Regions from separate parts of the Janthinobacterium pasteuri genome, predicted to be linked through region 2. Evidence: predicted binding sites of a transcription regulator. Region 2 holds the regulator's gene; the other holds the start of a gene.
What was found. The regulator sigma-54, encoded in region 2, starts transcription at its own class of promoters, with help from an activator protein. The targets are predictions, from matches to a motif close to TGGCANGNAANCTGCTTT.
Positions count from the first base shown of each region.

Region 1 (8,088 bases), on a different contig from region 2:
GTGGAGTCCACGCCGGGGCAGGGTGCCACCTTCCGTTTCAGCATACCCGCGCAGGCGGCGCAGGCGCCAGTGCAGGCTCCCGCGCCACCGGCCATGCCGGCGCAGGCGGCAGTGCTGCCGGCACTGCAGGCGCAAGACTTGCTGCTGCTGGCAGGGGAAGAGCGCGCCGCCTTGCTGGTGGCGCTGCGCGAATTGAACCTGGCCAGGGTGGCACAGCTGCTGGCCACTCTGCCTGCATCGGTGGCACCGTTGGTGGCGCCGCTGCAGGCCATGCTCGACCAGCATCAGTACCGTCAGCTGTGTGTCTTGCTGGAGAGCGAAGGGACGCTGGCGCCTACCTGAAAGTGTGGGCTGACAACATCGGTTTCGATGAAAAGACGGACTAAGTACCGCGCATGGATGGTGCTAAATTGCAATAAAGATTATGATGATAGTACGTAGTTCATCGCAAAGAAATGTCTTGTCCAGCGTGGCAATCGACCGCCGCGCCTCATCCAAAGCTGAGAGAACTGCTACATGCACCGCGATTTTTTGGAAGTGAATGCTAAGGGCGAAGTACTGATCGTTGAAGATACGCCGGCTTCGCTGAAGTTGTTGAGCGATTTGCTGGGTGGCGCCGGCTACGCGGTGCGCCAGGCGCCGAACGGTGAACTGGCCCTGTGGACGGCCCAGGCGCGCCCGCCGGAGCTGATCCTGCTCGACGTGCGCATGCCGGGTCTCGACGGTTTTGAAGTCTGCCGCCGCCTGAAGGAGATACCGTCCCTGCGCCAGGTGCCGGTGATCTTCCTGTCGGCCCAGCACGATACGGACGACAAGGTGCGCGGCTTTGCGCTGGGCGCCGTCGATTTCATCGCCAAGCCCTTCCAGGCCGAGGAAATCCTCGCCCGTACTGATGCGCACGTGCGCCTGGCGCGGGCGCAGCTGCAGCTGGCGCAGGAGCGCGCCAACCTGGAGCGGCGCGTGGCCGAACGCACGGCCGAACTGGAACAGGTGGCCAGCACCCTGGCACGCGAAGTGCAGATCCGTCGCGCCAATGAAGAATTGCTGCGCCTGTCCGGCCAGGTCTTCGAAGCCACCCAGGACGCCATCCTGATCACCGATCCGGCCGGCGTCATCGTCACGGCCAATCCCTCCTTTACACGTATCACCGGCTACGCGGCGCAGGAAGTGGTGGGCACGGACATCATGCGCCTGCATGCCGGACACACGGGCGAAGCGGTGCTGCAGGCCTTGCGCCAGGGCTTGCGCAGCAGCGGTCGCTGGTCGGGCGAGGTGCAGACCCGGCGCAAGAGCGGCGATACCTATCCCTGCCTGCTCAGCGCCTCCACCGTGCACGGGGATGACGGCGCCGTCGTTAACTACATCGGCGTCTTCCTCGATATCAGCGAACGCAAGGCCGAACAACATCTGATCGACTTCCTCTCTTACCACGACGCGCTGACTGGCTTGCCGAACCGCGTGCTGTTGCGCGAGCGCTTCGAACAGGCGCGCGTGAATGCCCTGCGCGACGGCCAGCAGGTAGTGCTGATGTGCCTGGACCTGGACCGCTTCAAGAACATCAACGATTCGCACGGCCAGGCCGTGGGCGACAAGGCGTTGCAAGTGGTGGCGCGTTTCCTGTCCGGCTGCGTGCGCGAGGGCGACACCGTGGTACGCCAGGGCGGCGACGAATTCCAGATCCTGCTGCAGGACGATGCCCTGTTGGGCCGCACGCTGGGGCTGGCGCAAACCATCCTGGCCGGCTTGCGCGAAGAGCTCAACGTCGGTGGCGAGCGCCTGGCGCTGACCACCAGCATCGGCATTGCCATGTGCCCGGCCGACGGCGACAGCCTCGACGACGTGCTGCGCCACGCCGACACCGCCCTGGTGCGCGCCAAGGAAATGGGGCGCGACCATTACGCCTTCTTCACGGAACGCATGGGCAGCGATATCCGCGCCCGTCTGGCCATGCAGCAGCAGTTGCGCGGCGCCATCGGCCGTGATGAATTCGCCGTGCATTACCAGCCGCAGATGTGTTTGCGCACGGGTGCCTTGCTGGGAGCGGAAGCCCTGCTGCGCTGGGATAATCCGGTGCTGGGCAAGGTGCCGCCCGGCCTGTTTATCGCGCTGGCCGAGGAATACGGCTCGATCACGGCCATCGGCGAATGGGTGCTGGAAAGCGTGTGCGCGCAGATACGCGCGTGGCACGACGCGGGCCTGGGCAGCATCAAGGTGGCCGTCAACCTGTCCGGCAAACAGTTCGCGCAGGACCGCACGGTGCCTTTCGTCGAGGCGACCTTGCGCAAATACGGCATCGCGCCGGCCTGCCTGGGTATCGAGATCACGGAAAGCACGGTGATGGGCGACCCGGACAAGGCAGTGGCGGCTCTCACGCGCCTGAAGGATATCGGCGTCGGCATTTCGCTCGACGACTTCGGCACAGGCTATTCCAGCCTGGGCTACCTGAAGCGCTTTCCCATCGACGTGCTGAAGATCGACAAATCCTTCGTCGACGACGTCACCACCAGCAGCAGCGACGCGGCCATCGCGCGTTCCGTCATCTCGCTGGCGCACAACCTGGACATGCGCGTCATCGCCGAAGGCGTGGAAACGCGCGAGCAGGTGGACTTCCTGACGGAGCACGGCTGCGACGAAATGCAGGGCTATTATTTCAGCCGTCCCCTGGCTGCGGAAGCCTTTACGGCCTTGCTGCGCGAACGGCGCACCCTGGCCGTGGCGGTGGCCTAAGCGCCACGGTGCGGCCGGTGCACCATGCCGGTGCATCCGCTGCAGCGTGGTGCGCAATGCTCACTGTTCCATCCCTTGACGCTGGCACATATCCTGCTTAGGTAATCGCTTATTTACGCGATTGCCCCGCATGCCAGACAGCACCCGTCCAGCTACATCGAATGAGGCCAGCGCGCACAGCGCCTGGCAGGCGCACCTGCGCCTGGGTTTTGCGCTGCACGATGGCGTCAGCCGCCTGGTCGAGCGCACGCATAGCGGCCCCTTGCGCGTGCAAAAGTCCCTGTATCCGGAGGGCGATGCCGTCTGCCACGCCATCATCATCCATCCGCCCGGCGGCGTGGTGGGCGGCGACCAGCTGGCCGTCGACGCCACGGTGGGCGATGGCGCGCACGCGTTTCTTACGTCGCCGGGCGCCGCCAAGTGGTACCGCGCGAATGGCCACGTCTCGGGCCAGCACATCGTGCTGCGCGCCGGTAGCGGCGCTGCCATCGAGTGGCTGCCGCAGGAAAGCATTTTCTTCGACCAGGCTTGCGTGCGCCTGCACCACGAAGTGGAACTGGCGGCGGACGCCAGCTACATCGGCTGCGACATCGTCTGCCTGGGCCGCAGCGCCTCTGGTGAAATTTTTAACACGGGCAGCATCGCCCAGCAGGTGCAGATCCGCCGCGGCGACAAGCTGCTGTGGTGGGAGCAGGGTGTGCTGGCCGCCGGCGGCGCGCTGATGGCCAGCCCACTGGGTCTGGGGGGCCACACGGTGTGCGCCACCCTGATCGCCGTTGGCACACCCGTTTCCCCCGCCGTGCTGGCCGCCGTGCTGGCCGCCGTGCGCGAGATCGCCGTGCCGGCTGGCGCCGTGTTTGGCGCCACGCAGATGAAATCTCTCGTGGTGGTGCGCCTGCTGTGCGGCGACAGCGAGGCGGCGCGCACGATCATGCTGGCCGCCTGGCAGTTGCTGCGCCCCGCCATGCTGGGACGCGACGCCGTCGTGCCCCGCATCTGGAACACTTGATCAGGAAAGAAGCGCAAGGAAAACCATGGATCTGACGCCCCGCGAAAAAGACAAGCTGCTCATTTTTACTGCCGCGCTGCTGGCCGAACGGCGCCTGGCGCGCGGCTTGAAATTGAATTATCCGGAAGCGGTGGCCCTGATCAGCGCCGCCATCATGGAAGGCGCGCGCGATGGCAAGTCGGTGGCGCAGCTGATGTCGGACGGTACCAAAATACTCTCGCGCGCCGACGTGATGGATGGCATCGCCGAGATGATTCCCGACATCCAGGTGGAAGCGACCTTCCCCGATGGCAGCAAGCTGGTGACCGTGCATCATCCGATAGTGTAAGCATCCATGCGATATTGACAGGAGTCCCATCATGACCCCAGGCGAGTACAAATTGGAAGAAGGCGAAATCAGCCTCAATGCCGGGCGCGCCACGGCCACCGTGGTGGTGGCCAACCGGGGCGACCGGCCGATACAGGTCGGCTCGCACTTCCACTTTTTTGAAGTCAATCCGGCGCTGGCTTTCGAGCGCTGGCGCGCCTACGGCATGCGTTTGAACATCACGGCCGGCACCGCCGTGCGTTTCGAACCGGGCCAGCAGCGCACGGTGGAACTGGTGGCGCTGGCGGGGGAGCGCAAGGTCTACGGCTTCAATGGTGAAGTCATGGGCGAACTGCAAGACACTCCACCGGGAAAGGATTGAGATGGCCAGCATTGCCCGCAGCGCATACGCCGAAATGTTCGGCCCCACCAAGGGCGACCGTATCCGCCTGGCCGACACGGAATTGTTCATCGAGATCGAGCATGACTACGCGATCTACGGCGAAGAAGTGAAATTCGGCGGCGGCAAGGTGATCCGCGACGGCATGGGGCAGTCGCAGCGCTGCGCGGCCGAGGTGATGGATACCGTCATCACGAATGCCGTCATCCTCGACCACTGGGGCATCGTGAAAGCCGATATCGGCCTGAAAAACGGTTTAATTTTCGGCATCGGCAAGGCGGGCAACCCGGACATCCAGCCCGGCGTGACCCTGCCCATCGGCGGCGCGACCGAGATCATCGCCGGCGAAGGCCTGATCGTCACGGCAGGCGGCGTCGACACGCATATCCACTTCATCTGCCCGCAGCAGATCGAGGAAGCGCTGATGAGCGGCGTGACGACCATGCTGGGCGGTGGCACGGGGCCGGCCGTAGGCACGGCCGCCACTACCTGCACCCCGGGGCCATGGCATTTGCACGCCATGCTGGGGGCCGCCGACGCCTTCCCGATGAACCTGGGCTTCATGGGCAAGGGCAATGTGAGTTTGCCGCTGCCGCTGGAAGAGCAGGTACGCGCGGGCGCCATCGGCCTCAAATTGCATGAAGACTGGGGCAGCACGCCGGCCGCCATCGACAACTGCCTGTCCGTCGCGGACCGCATGGACGTGCAGGTGGCGCTGCACAGCGACACTCTCAACGAGGGCGGTTTTTTGGAGCACACCCTGGCCGCCTTCAAGGACCGCACCATCCATACGTTTCACACGGAAGGGGCGGGCGGCGGCCATGCGCCCGACATCATCGCCGCCGTGGGGCAGGCCAACGTGCTGCCGTCATCGACCAATCCGACGCGCCCGTTTACCGTCAACACGCTCGACGAGCATCTGGACATGCTGATGGTGTGCCACCACCTGGACCCGGCGATTGCCGAAGATGTGGCGTTTGCCGAGTCGCGCATCCGCCGCGAAACCATCGCCGCCGAAGACATTTTGCACGATATCGGCGCCATTTCCATGATGTCGTCCGATTCGCAAGCCATGGGCCGCGTGGGCGAAGTAATCATGCGCACCTGGCAGACGGCGCACAAGATGAAGGTGCAGCGGGGACCGCTGGCGACCGACACGGCGCGCAGCGACAATTTCCGCGCCAGGCGCTATATCGCCAAGTACACGATCAACCCGGCCATCACGCATGGGATCGCGCACGTGGTCGGTTCCATCGAGGCGGGCAAGATCGCCGACATCGTGTTGTGGAAGCCGGCCTTCTTCGGCGTCAAGCCATCGATGATATTAAAGGGCGGCATGATCGCCGCCGCGCAGATGGGCGACCCGAACGCCTCGATTCCCACGCCCCAGCCCGTGCATTGCCGCATGATGTTCGGCGCCTTCGGCGGCGGCCTGAAAAAGTCGTTCACCTTTGTCTCGCAGGCGGCCTACGACCTCGATATCGGCCACCAGTTGAAACTGAATAAATCCGTCATCGCCGTGAAGAACATGCGCGGCTTGCGCAAGCACGACATGATCCATAACAGCGCCACGCCGCACATGGAAGTGGACCCGGAAACCTATGCTGTGCGCGCCGACGGCCAACTGCTGGTGTGCGAGGCGGCCGCCGTGCTGCCGATGGCGCAGCGCTATTTTCTATTCTAGGCAGGAGACATCATGCTCACATTGCATACCAAACTGGCGGCTGACGACAATCGCGCCGTTGTTGCTCAACTTGTGCTGCCCTACGACCAGCGCGAAAAATGCCGGCTGCGCGCCGTGCTGTCGAATGGCGACGAGGTGGCCGTGTTCACCGTGCGCGGCACGGTGCTGCGCGACGGCGAGCGCATGACAGGGCCGCAAGGGCAGGTGGTGCAGATCGTCGCCGCGCGCGAACCGACTTACCTGGTGTGCTGCGCGGATGCCCACACCCTGCTGCGCTGTGCTTTCCACCTGGGGAACCGCCATACGCAGGCGCAGGTGGGTGACGGCTTTTTGCGCATCCGCAAGGACGTGGTATTGAAGGAGATGCTGGAAGGCTTGCAGGCGACTGTGACGGAAGAAAGCGCGCCATTCGAGCCGGAAGCGGGCGCGTATGGCGGCGGCCATGGCCACCACGACGGCCACGGCCAGCACTTGCTGGCGCCCGTGCCGCTGCGGCAGAAGATCCACCGCCCCGGCGATGCGCCGGGTACCGTCTGATGCAGGCCTCGGCCCTGCTGCATTTGCTGCAGTTCGCCAGCCCGGCTTTGCCGATTGGTGCCTACAGCTATTCGCAGGGGCTGGAAGCGGCACTGGAGTGCGGCCTGGTGGCGGATGCGGCCACGGCGCGCGACTGGATCGCGCTGCATCTGACGCACGTGGTGGCGCGCTGGGAAGCGCCGCTGTGCTGGCGTTTGATGCTGGCGTTCGAGGCGCAGGATGTGTGCGCCGTGCAGCGCTGGAGCGAACGCTTCATCGCTTCGCGCGACACGGCGGAGTTTCGCGCCGAAACCATCCAGATGGGCTATTCATTGACCAAGCTGCTGGCCGAACTGGGCGTGGCCGACGGCGTGCTGATCGACATGCTGCAGGGCCAGCCGGAAGTGGCATTGCCGACGGCCTATGCCTGCGCCGTGGCGGCACTGGCCATTCCGCGTGAAGAGGCGCTGCTGGCCATGCTGTTCGCCTGGGCGGAAAACCAGGTGCTCGTCTGCGTGAAATCCGTGCCGTTGGGGCAGGTGGCGGGCCAGCGTTTGCTGCTGTCGCTGCGGCCGGAGCTGGAAGCGGCGGCGCTGATGGCGCAAACCTTGCAGGACGACGAGATGGGCAACTGGGCACCCGGCCTGTCGCTGCTGTCGATGCGGCACGAAGTGCAGTACAGCCGTTTGTACCGATCCTGAACACGACAACGAGAGACTACAACATGACATCGACTACCTCCAATCCCCTGCGCGTAGGCATCGGCGGGCCCGTCGGCTCGGGCAAGACGGCCCTGTGCGAAATGCTGTGCAAGGGCATGCGCGAGCGCTACGACATGGCCGTCATCACGAATGACATCTACACCAAGGAAGACATGGAAATCCTGTTGCGCGCGGATGCCTTGCCGGCCGAGCGCCTGATGGGCGTGGAGACGGGCGGCTGTCCGCACACGGCCATCCGCGAAGATGCCTCGATCAACCTGGAAGCCATCGCGCGCATGCAGGCAGATTTTCCGCATCTCGACTTGATCCTCGTCGAATCGGGCGGCGACAATTTGGCCGCTACCTTCAGTCCGGAATTGTCGGACCTGACGATTTACGTAATCGACGTGGCCGGCGGCGAAAAAATCCCGCGCAAGGGCGGGCCCGGCATCACGCGCTCCGATTTGCTGATCATCAACAAGACGGACCTGGCGCCGTACGTGGGCGCCAACCTGGACGTGATGGCGCAGGATGCGAAACGCATGCGCGGCGAGCGCCCCTTCGTGTTGACCAACCTGCGCAGCGGCGACGGCGTGCAGGTCGTCATCGATTTTATCCGCGAGCAAGGTTTGCTCGACCAACCAGGCAAGGAGCTGCAATGAGCGCAAGACTGATGACAAAAACGGCCGCTGCGGCGGCACTGTGCCTGCTGGCCTTGCCCGCCATGGCGCATCCCGGCCATGG
Region 1 is NZ_JBNYXS010000009.1:53,891-61,978, forward strand. It holds gene ACQ4WN_RS11530 (sensor histidine kinase) at 1-342, shown strand, start outside; gene ACQ4WN_RS11535 (GGDEF/EAL domain-containing response regulator) at 517-2,727, shown strand; gene ACQ4WN_RS11540 (urease accessory protein UreD) at 2,858-3,736, shown strand; gene ACQ4WN_RS11545 (urease subunit gamma) at 3,762-4,064, shown strand; gene ACQ4WN_RS11550 (urease subunit beta) at 4,096-4,425, shown strand; gene ureC (urease subunit alpha) at 4,427-6,127, shown strand; gene ureE (urease accessory protein UreE) at 6,140-6,664, shown strand; gene ACQ4WN_RS11565 (urease accessory protein UreF) at 6,664-7,344, shown strand; gene ureG (urease accessory protein UreG) at 7,368-8,006, shown strand; gene ACQ4WN_RS11575 (HupE/UreJ family protein) at 8,003-8,088, shown strand, end outside.
Region 1: the regulator sigma-54 is predicted to act here: its motif matches at 2,810-2,827, upstream of ACQ4WN_RS11540 (urease accessory protein UreD).

Region 2 (8,088 bases):
CAGGCGCAGGTCGAATAATTATTTCAATAGCAAGGTTTCAGCTTTGGCCACGGCGTCGGCTGTGCCGCGCAACACCACCACGTCACCGCTGGCCAGCTGCGTCTCGGGCGTGACATCGAGGCGGCTGCGGCCGCGGCGGATGGCCGTCACAAACGCACCGCAGCCGGCTATGTTGATCGTGCTCAAAGGCAAGCCCACGCACTGCGCGCCCTCGTTGACGGTGACCGTATGCAGGCGTTCCAGTTCGGCATCGTCGCCCGCGTCGCTGGAACCGTGGAAATAGCCGCGCAAAGAGGCGTAGCGCTCCTCGCGCGCCGCCTGCACCCGGTGCACCACGCGGCGCAGGGGGACGCCCATCATGATCAGCGCGTGCGAAGCGAGCATCAGGCTGCCTTCCATCAATTCCGGCACCACTTCGGCCGCGCCCGCGCTTTTCAGCTGGTCGAGGTCGGTGTCGTCATGGCTGCGCACGATAACGGGCAAGGTCGGCGCCATTTCTTTGAGTAAATGCAATAACTTCAGTGCCGAGGGCGTGTTGGCGTAGGTAATCACGACGGTGCTGGCCCGGTAGATGCCGGCAGCCACCAGGCTTTCGCGCCGGCCCGCGTCGCCATACGAGACGTGGGCGCCGGCCAGCTGCGCTTCCTGCACCCGTTCCGGGTCCAGGTCCAGCGCGTGATATTCGATCTTTTCCTCTTCCAGCAGGGTGGCCAGGCTTTGTCCGCTGCGCCCGAAGCCGGCGATCAGTACGTGCTTCTGCGATGCCATGATGCGCGTGGCGATCTTCGTCAGGGCCAGCGATTGCATCATCCAGTCGTTGGCGGCCAGTTTCATGACGATGGCGTCGGACTTGGCGATGAGGAAGGGCGCCACCAGCATCGACAGCACCATCGAGGCCAGCACCACCTGCACGACGAACGGGTCCATCAACTTGATGCCGCCAGCCAGGTTCAGCAGCACGAAGCCGAACTCGCCCGCCTGCGCCAGTCCCAGCCCCGTACGCAGGGCCACGCCGTTGCTGGAACCGAACAGCCGGGCCAGTCCCGCGATCAGGGCAAATTTCAGCAGCACGGGGCCGCACAGCAGCAGCAAGACCAGCCACCAGTTGTCGAGTACCACGCGGATATTGAGCAGCATGCCGACGGTGATGAAGAACAGGCCCAGCAGCACGTCGCGGAAGGGCTTGATATCCTCTTCCACCTGGTGCTTGAATTCCGTCTCGGAAATGAGCATGCCGGCAACAAAAGCCCCCAAGGCCAGCGACAGCCCGGCCCGTTCCGTGATCCAGGCCGCGCCCAGCGTGATCAGCAGCAGGTTGAGCATGAACAATTCTTGCGAGCGGCGCTTGGCGACGATGGTCAGCCAGCCACGCACCAGCTTCTGGCCGATGAACAAGAGCAAAATGAGTACGATCAGGGCCTTGCCGCCTGCCCAGGCCAGGGTTTCGGCCAGGTTGTCCGAATCGCGCGTGAGGGCGGGAATCAGGATCAGCAGGGGCACCACGGCCAAGTCCTGGAATAGCAGGATGCCGATGATCTTGCGGCCGTGTTCGCTTTCCAGTTCCAGCCGTTCCGTGAGCATTTTGGACACGATGGCCGTCGATGACATGGCTAGCGCGCCGCCCAGGGCGAACGCGGCTTGCCAGCTCAGGTGGATGTAGGCGGACAGGTAGCGCCCGACGAACCAGCCGAAGACGACTGTGGCGACGATGGTGGTGACCACCTGCGCCATCCCTAAGCCGAAGACGATGCGCCGCATGGCGAGGAACTTGGGCAGAGAAAATTCGAGCCCGATGGAAAACATCAGGAAGACGACGCCGAACTCGGCCAGGGTGTGGCTGGCCTCGTTTTCCGCTGCCAGGCCCAGCGCGTGGGGACCGATGACGATGCCGACGGCCAGATAGCCCAGCATGGGCGGCAAATGCAACATTCTGAAAGCGACAACGCCCAGCACGGCGCTGCCGAGTAACATCAGGGTCAGTTCAAGCGAGGAAAACATGGGTTGCCCGGTGCGGTCAATGGAAATCGTTGTTTGTTGTGACTGGCAAGTTTTTTGCTTTCCTAATTCGTTTATACTTTGGGCATGAGTGTAACCCATGAAAAAACAATGCTGAAAGCTTTTGATCGAATTGACATGCAAGCGACGACCGAGCGCGCTGTCGCGCTGGCCCGCACCACCTTGCAGATCGAGTCCGACGCCATCGCTGCGCTGCACGCGCGCCTGGCCACGGACGACAGCGTGGGCCGCGCCGTGGCGATGTTGCTGCAATGTAAGGGGCGTGTCGTCGTCTCCGGCATCGGCAAGTCCGGCCATATCGCGCGCAAGATTGCCGCGACCCTCGCTTCCACCGGCACGCCGGCCCTGTTCGTGCATCCGGCCGAAGCGGCCCATGGCGACCTGGGCATGGTCACCTCGGACGATGCTTTTATTGCCATATCGTACTCCGGCGAATCGTCGGAATTGATGGCCATCATGCCCGTCGTCAAGCGCATGGGTGGCGTGCTCATTTCCATGACGGGTAAACCGAACTCCAGCCTGGCCCAGCTGGCCGACGTGCACCTGGATATTTCTGTTGAGAAAGAAGCCTGTCCGCTGAACCTGGCGCCCACGGCCAGCACCACCGTGACGCTGGCCCTGGGCGATGCGATCGCCGTGGCCTTGCTGGACTTGCGCGGCTTCAAGGAAGAAGATTTCGCCCGCTCACACCCGGGCGGCGCCCTGGGTCGCCGCCTGCTCACGCACGTGCATGACGTCATGCGCAGCGGCGAACGGGTGCCCAAGGTCGCCGTGGACGCTTCCTTGCTGCAGGCGCTGGAAGAAATGACGAAGAAAGGCATGGGCATGACGGCCGTCGTCGATGCGGATGACCGCCCCGTGGGCGTGTTTACCGATGGCGACTTGCGCCGCATGTTTGAGCGCGTGCAGGATTTCACGCAAGTGGCGATCCGCGACGTCATGCATGCGCAGCCGCGCAGCATTGCGCCAGAGCGCCTGGCCGTGGACGCCGTGGCCGTGATGGAGCAGTTCCGCATCAACCAGATGCTGGTCGTCGATGCCGACGGCAAGCTGGTGGGCGCCCTGCATATCCATGATCTGACGCAAGCGAAGGTGATCTGATGGACAGTGTTGCGGACAACCTGGCGCGGGCGGCCAAGGTCAAACTGATGATTTTTGACGTCGATGGCGTGCTCACCGACGGCAGCCTGCATTTCGGCCCCGATGGCGAGATGATGAAAACGTTTAATGTGTATGATGGCCTGGGCATCAAGCTGCTGCAGGAATCGGGCGTGCAGACGGCCATCATCAGTGCGCGCCGCTCGGCCATCACGGCGCGCCGCGCGCAAGACCTGGGCATTACCCATGTGCACCAGGGCGGTCACGACAAGCTGACGCCATTTCGCGAATTGCTGGCGCTGACGGGCTTGACGGAAGAGCAATGCGGCTATATCGGCGATGATGTCATCGATGCGCCCATCCTGCGCCGCGTGGGCTTTGCCGTCAGCGTGCCAGGCGGGCGTCCGGAAGTGCAGGGCCTGGCGCACCATGTGACGCAGGCTGGCGGCGGCCGCGGCGCGGTGCGCGAGATCTGTGAATTCGTGCTGCGCGCCCAGGACAACTATGCGCGCGTCATGGCGCCGTTCCTGGAATGATGCGTACCGCCTCGCCGCCAGAGACATTTGAAAGAGTGAAATCCTATGCGTAAGCCAGGAGGCGCCCATCGCTGGCGCATGATTTTTACCGTGCTGGGGGCCGTCGTCTTTGCGCTGGGCAGTTTTTGGCTGCTGGAAGTGATGAACAAGAATGCCCAGGACATCACGGCCAGCAAGCATCAGGATGAGCCAGACTATTTCATCACCAATTTCAGCCTGGTGCGCATGGACTTGACGGGCAAACCCAGCTATATCGTGTCGGGCATCAAGCTCACGCATTATCCGCTGGACGATTCATCCGATATCGACCAGCCGTTCGTGCGCAAGCTCACGCCAGGCATGCCGCCGATGAACATGAATGCGGAACTGGCGCATATCGACCAGGACAATACCCGGCTGCAACTGCACCGCAAAGTCGTGATTGACCGCGTGGCCAGTCCGAAGGCGCAGAACCTGACAGTCAAGACGGAAGCGCTGACGGTGTTCCCGGATGAGGAAAGAATGGAAACGGACGTGCCTGTCGATATCCTGACGGGCGCCTCGCGCATGAATGGCATAGGCATGAAGGCCAATAACGCCACCGGCGTGGTGGAAGTGCAGAATGCGCTGCGCATGGTCCTCCCGCCGAAACCGCGCCCGGCCGCGGCGGCAAAATGACAGAATGAAACAAGGAAACCATACTATGAAGAACATCTTGCTGTTGACCGTATTTTCTCTGACCATGATGGGCGTGGCGCATGCCGAGAAGGCCGATTCCGAGAAGGAAGCCGTCATCACGGCACGTAGCGGCCACGTCGATGACGTCAAACAGGTGCGTACGCTGACGGGCGACGTCGTGCTGGTCAAGGGTACCTTGACCATGAAGGCGGGCCGGGCCCTGATCACGGAAGATCCGCAAGGCTACCAGTTCATTACCTTCTGGGCCGATCCCGGCAAGCTGGCCACCTTCCGCCAGAAGCGCGATGGCGCGGGCGACCTGTGGGTGGAGGGCGAGGCGGAGCGCGTGGAATACAACAACAAGACGGAAGTGGTGAAACTGTTTTCCAAGGCCAAGCTGACGCGCCTGGAAGGCTCGAAAGCGACCGACGTGGCCAATGGCGCCTTCATCTCGTATGACAGCCGCAAGGAAGAATTTGCGATGGAAAATTCCAACAGCGGCACCAGCACCCCGGATGGCGGCAGCGTGCGCATGGTGATCCAGCCGAAGCCCAAGGCACCGGCGGCGGAGAAGGCGCCGGCCACGCCCGCGTCAGGAAATAAATAATGGACAATACTCGTTGCGGCAGCACCCTGATCGTTCGCGGACTGCAAAAAACCTATGGCAAGCGGCAAGTCGTGCATGATGTCTCGCTGCAAGTCGAATGCGGCGAAGTGGTGGGTTTGCTGGGCCCGAACGGCGCCGGCAAGACCACCTCGTTTTACATGATCGTCGGCCTGGTGCCGTCGGACGGCGGCACCATCGATATCAGCGGCGTGGATATTTCCCGCCTGCCCATCCACCGCCGCGCGCAGATGGGCCTGTCGTATCTGCCGCAGGAAGCGTCCGTGTTTCGCAAGCTGACGGTGGAGGACAATATCCGCGCCGTACTGGAAATCCAGACCGTCGAAGGCCGTCCCCTGAAGAAGGCCGAGATCGAGGAGCGCCTGGATAAATTGCTGGCCGACCTGCAGATTGAAAAGTTGCGCGAGAACCAGGCGCTGTCCCTGTCGGGTGGCGAGCGGCGCCGCGTGGAAATCGCCCGCGCGCTGGCCACCGACCCGCGTTTCGTGCTGCTCGACGAGCCGTTCGCCGGTGTCGACCCTATCGCCGTGATCGAGATCCAGCGTATCGTGCGCTTCTTGAAGGAACGCAATATCGGCGTCCTGATCACCGATCATAATGTGCGCGAGACGCTGGGTATCTGTGACCGTGCCTACATCATCAACCAGGGCTCGGTGCTGGCGTCGGGACGCCCCGACGACATCATCGCGAACGAGTCGGTACGCCGGGTCTATCTGGGCGAACACTTCCGTATGTGAGCCAATGAAACAATCATTGCAGCTGCGCACTTCGCAGCACCTGGCACTGACGCCGCAGTTGCAGCAATCGATACGCCTGTTGCAATTGTCTACCCTGGAATTGCACCAGGAGCTGGAGCAGCTGCTGACAGACAATCCCTTGCTTGAGCGCCTCGACGATCCGCTCGACCGTTCGCTGCGCCTGCTGTCCGACGGCGCCTTGAGTTCCACGGCCGCGCCGGCCGAAGCACCGCCCCAGCCGCCAGGCCAGGAGGCACCCGCCGCGCCGGCCGAAGCGGAAACCTTTGATGGCGAGGCTGGCGACAGCCCTGCCGCAGCCGATGGCGGCGACAGCGACTGGAGCGAGGCGAGCCGCGGCAAGGCGCCCGACGACGAAGATTCCCGTCCGCAACTTGAAGCCCACCACTGCACCCTGCGCGAACACTTGATGGAGCAGATGCGCGTGACGGTGCTCGAATTGCGCGACCGCGCGCTGGTCGAGCTGATCATTGACGCGCTCGACGACAATGGCTACCTGGAAGAGTCGCTCGACGACATCCTGGCGCGTTTGCCGCAAGAGCTGGAAATCGACGCCGACGAGATGCGCACGGCGTTGTCCCTGCTGCAAAGTTTCGATCCGCCCGGCGTGGGCGCGCGCAATGCATCCGAATGCCTGGCGCTGCAAATCAAGCGCTTGCCGCACATCGCCATGGTGACGCGGCGCATGGCCCTCGTTATCGTGGAAAAGCACCTGACCTGGTTTGCCCAACGCGATTTCAACAAGCTGAAAAAAGCCCTCGATTGCGACGATGAAGACTTGCGCGAAGCGCAGACCGTGATTCGCCAGTGCAATCCGCATCCGGGTGCCGTCTTCGCTTCGGACGTGTCCGATTACGTGGTGCCCGACGTCCTCGTCAAGCGCGCGCGCAATGGCTGGCAAGTCACCCTGAACAACGATGTCATGCCGCGCCTGCGCGTCAATGCCATGTACGCCAACTTGTTGAAGCAGGGCAAAGGCGAGGGCGCCATGGGCGCACAGTTGCAGGAAGCCAAATGGCTGATCAAGAATATGCGCCAGCGTTTCGACACGATCTTGCGCGTGGCGCAGGCGATAGTAGAAAGACAAAAGAACTTTTTCTCGCATGGGGCCGTTGCCATGCGTCCCCTTGTGCTCCGTGAAATAGCTGATACACTGGGTTTACACGAGAGTACTATCTCGCGGGTAACAACTCAAAAGTACATGCTCACCCCGCATGGCATGTTCGAGTTGAAATATTTCTTTGGTAGCCACGTCGCCACCGAAGCGGGGGGCGAAGCGTCATCGACGGCGATACGGGCATTGATCGTGCAACTAACAGGAGCAGAAGACCCTAAAAATCCTTTATCCGACAGTAAGATTGCGGACATGCTGGGGGAACAAGGCATGGTGATTGCGCGACGTACTGTTGCCAAATACCGGGAAGCGTTGAAAATTCCGCCAGTGAGCCTGCGTAAGTGTTTGTAAGTTTTTTTCGGTTCCTCTGCGGGCCGGAGTCAATAGACCGCACGAACCCGATCATCTTTAGGAGTGTGTATGAATCTCACCATCAGCGGACATCATCTCGAAGTCACACCAGCCATTCGTGAATACGTACAAACGAAGCTGGAGCGCGTGAAACGTCATTTCGATCAAGTCATCGATATTGCCGTGATTCTGACCGTGGATAACCTCAAAGAGAAAGAAAAACGTCAAAAGGCCGAAGTCAATTTGCGCCTGAGTGGAAAAACTGTCTATGTGGAAAGTCTGGCGCACGACCTGTATGCCGCCATCGATATCCTGATCGACAAACTGGACAGGCAAGTGATGAAGTACAAAACCAAAGTGCAAGGGCACGGTAAAGAGGCGATCAAGCATCTGCCAGACAACTCAGAGGAAGATGCCGTCGTCGCCGTCTAAGGCCACCCGCTTCCAGCAGTTGTGATCAACTAAGGGCGCACATCTTGCGCCCTTTTTTGCGCCCCGATCTTTTGAGCGCAATCTTCCCCGCGCAGGCGCTAGAATGTTCGCACTTTCACTTCTTTCCTGCCTGCCATGAGCGATTTCGTCCAGACCTCCATCCGCAACCGCACGGGCCACATCGTGCTCGACCGCCCGAAAGCCTTGAATTCCCTGTCGCTGGAGATGGTGCGCGCCTTGAGCGTGGCCCTGCTGGCCTGGCGCGACGATCCGCAGGTGGACGCCGTGGTGATCCGCTCCAGTAGTGAAAAAGCCCTGTGTGCCGGTGGTGACATCCGTTTCTTTTACGATGCGGGCCTGGCCACGCCACAAGGCGGCAGTGCATTGCTGGAAGATTTCTTTACGGAAGAATACGCCTTAAATCATTTGATTCATTTCTATCCAAAACCGTATATTGCCGTGATGGATGGCGTGGTGATGGGCGGCGGCATGGGCGTGGCGCAA
Region 2 is NZ_JBNYXS010000019.1:73,931-82,018, forward strand. It holds gene ACQ4WN_RS18720 (GGDEF domain-containing protein) at 1-18, shown strand, start outside; gene ACQ4WN_RS18725 (monovalent cation:proton antiporter family protein) at 19-1,998, opposite strand; gene ACQ4WN_RS18730 (KpsF/GutQ family sugar-phosphate isomerase) at 2,083-3,117, shown strand; gene ACQ4WN_RS18735 (KdsC family phosphatase) at 3,117-3,650, shown strand; gene lptC (LPS export ABC transporter periplasmic protein LptC) at 3,696-4,307, shown strand; gene lptA (lipopolysaccharide transport periplasmic protein LptA) at 4,333-4,914, shown strand; gene lptB (LPS export ABC transporter ATP-binding protein) at 4,914-5,669, shown strand; gene ACQ4WN_RS18755 (RNA polymerase factor sigma-54) at 5,674-7,152, shown strand; gene hpf (ribosome hibernation-promoting factor, HPF/YfiA family) at 7,222-7,584, shown strand; gene ACQ4WN_RS18765 (enoyl-CoA hydratase/isomerase family protein) at 7,720-8,088, shown strand, end outside.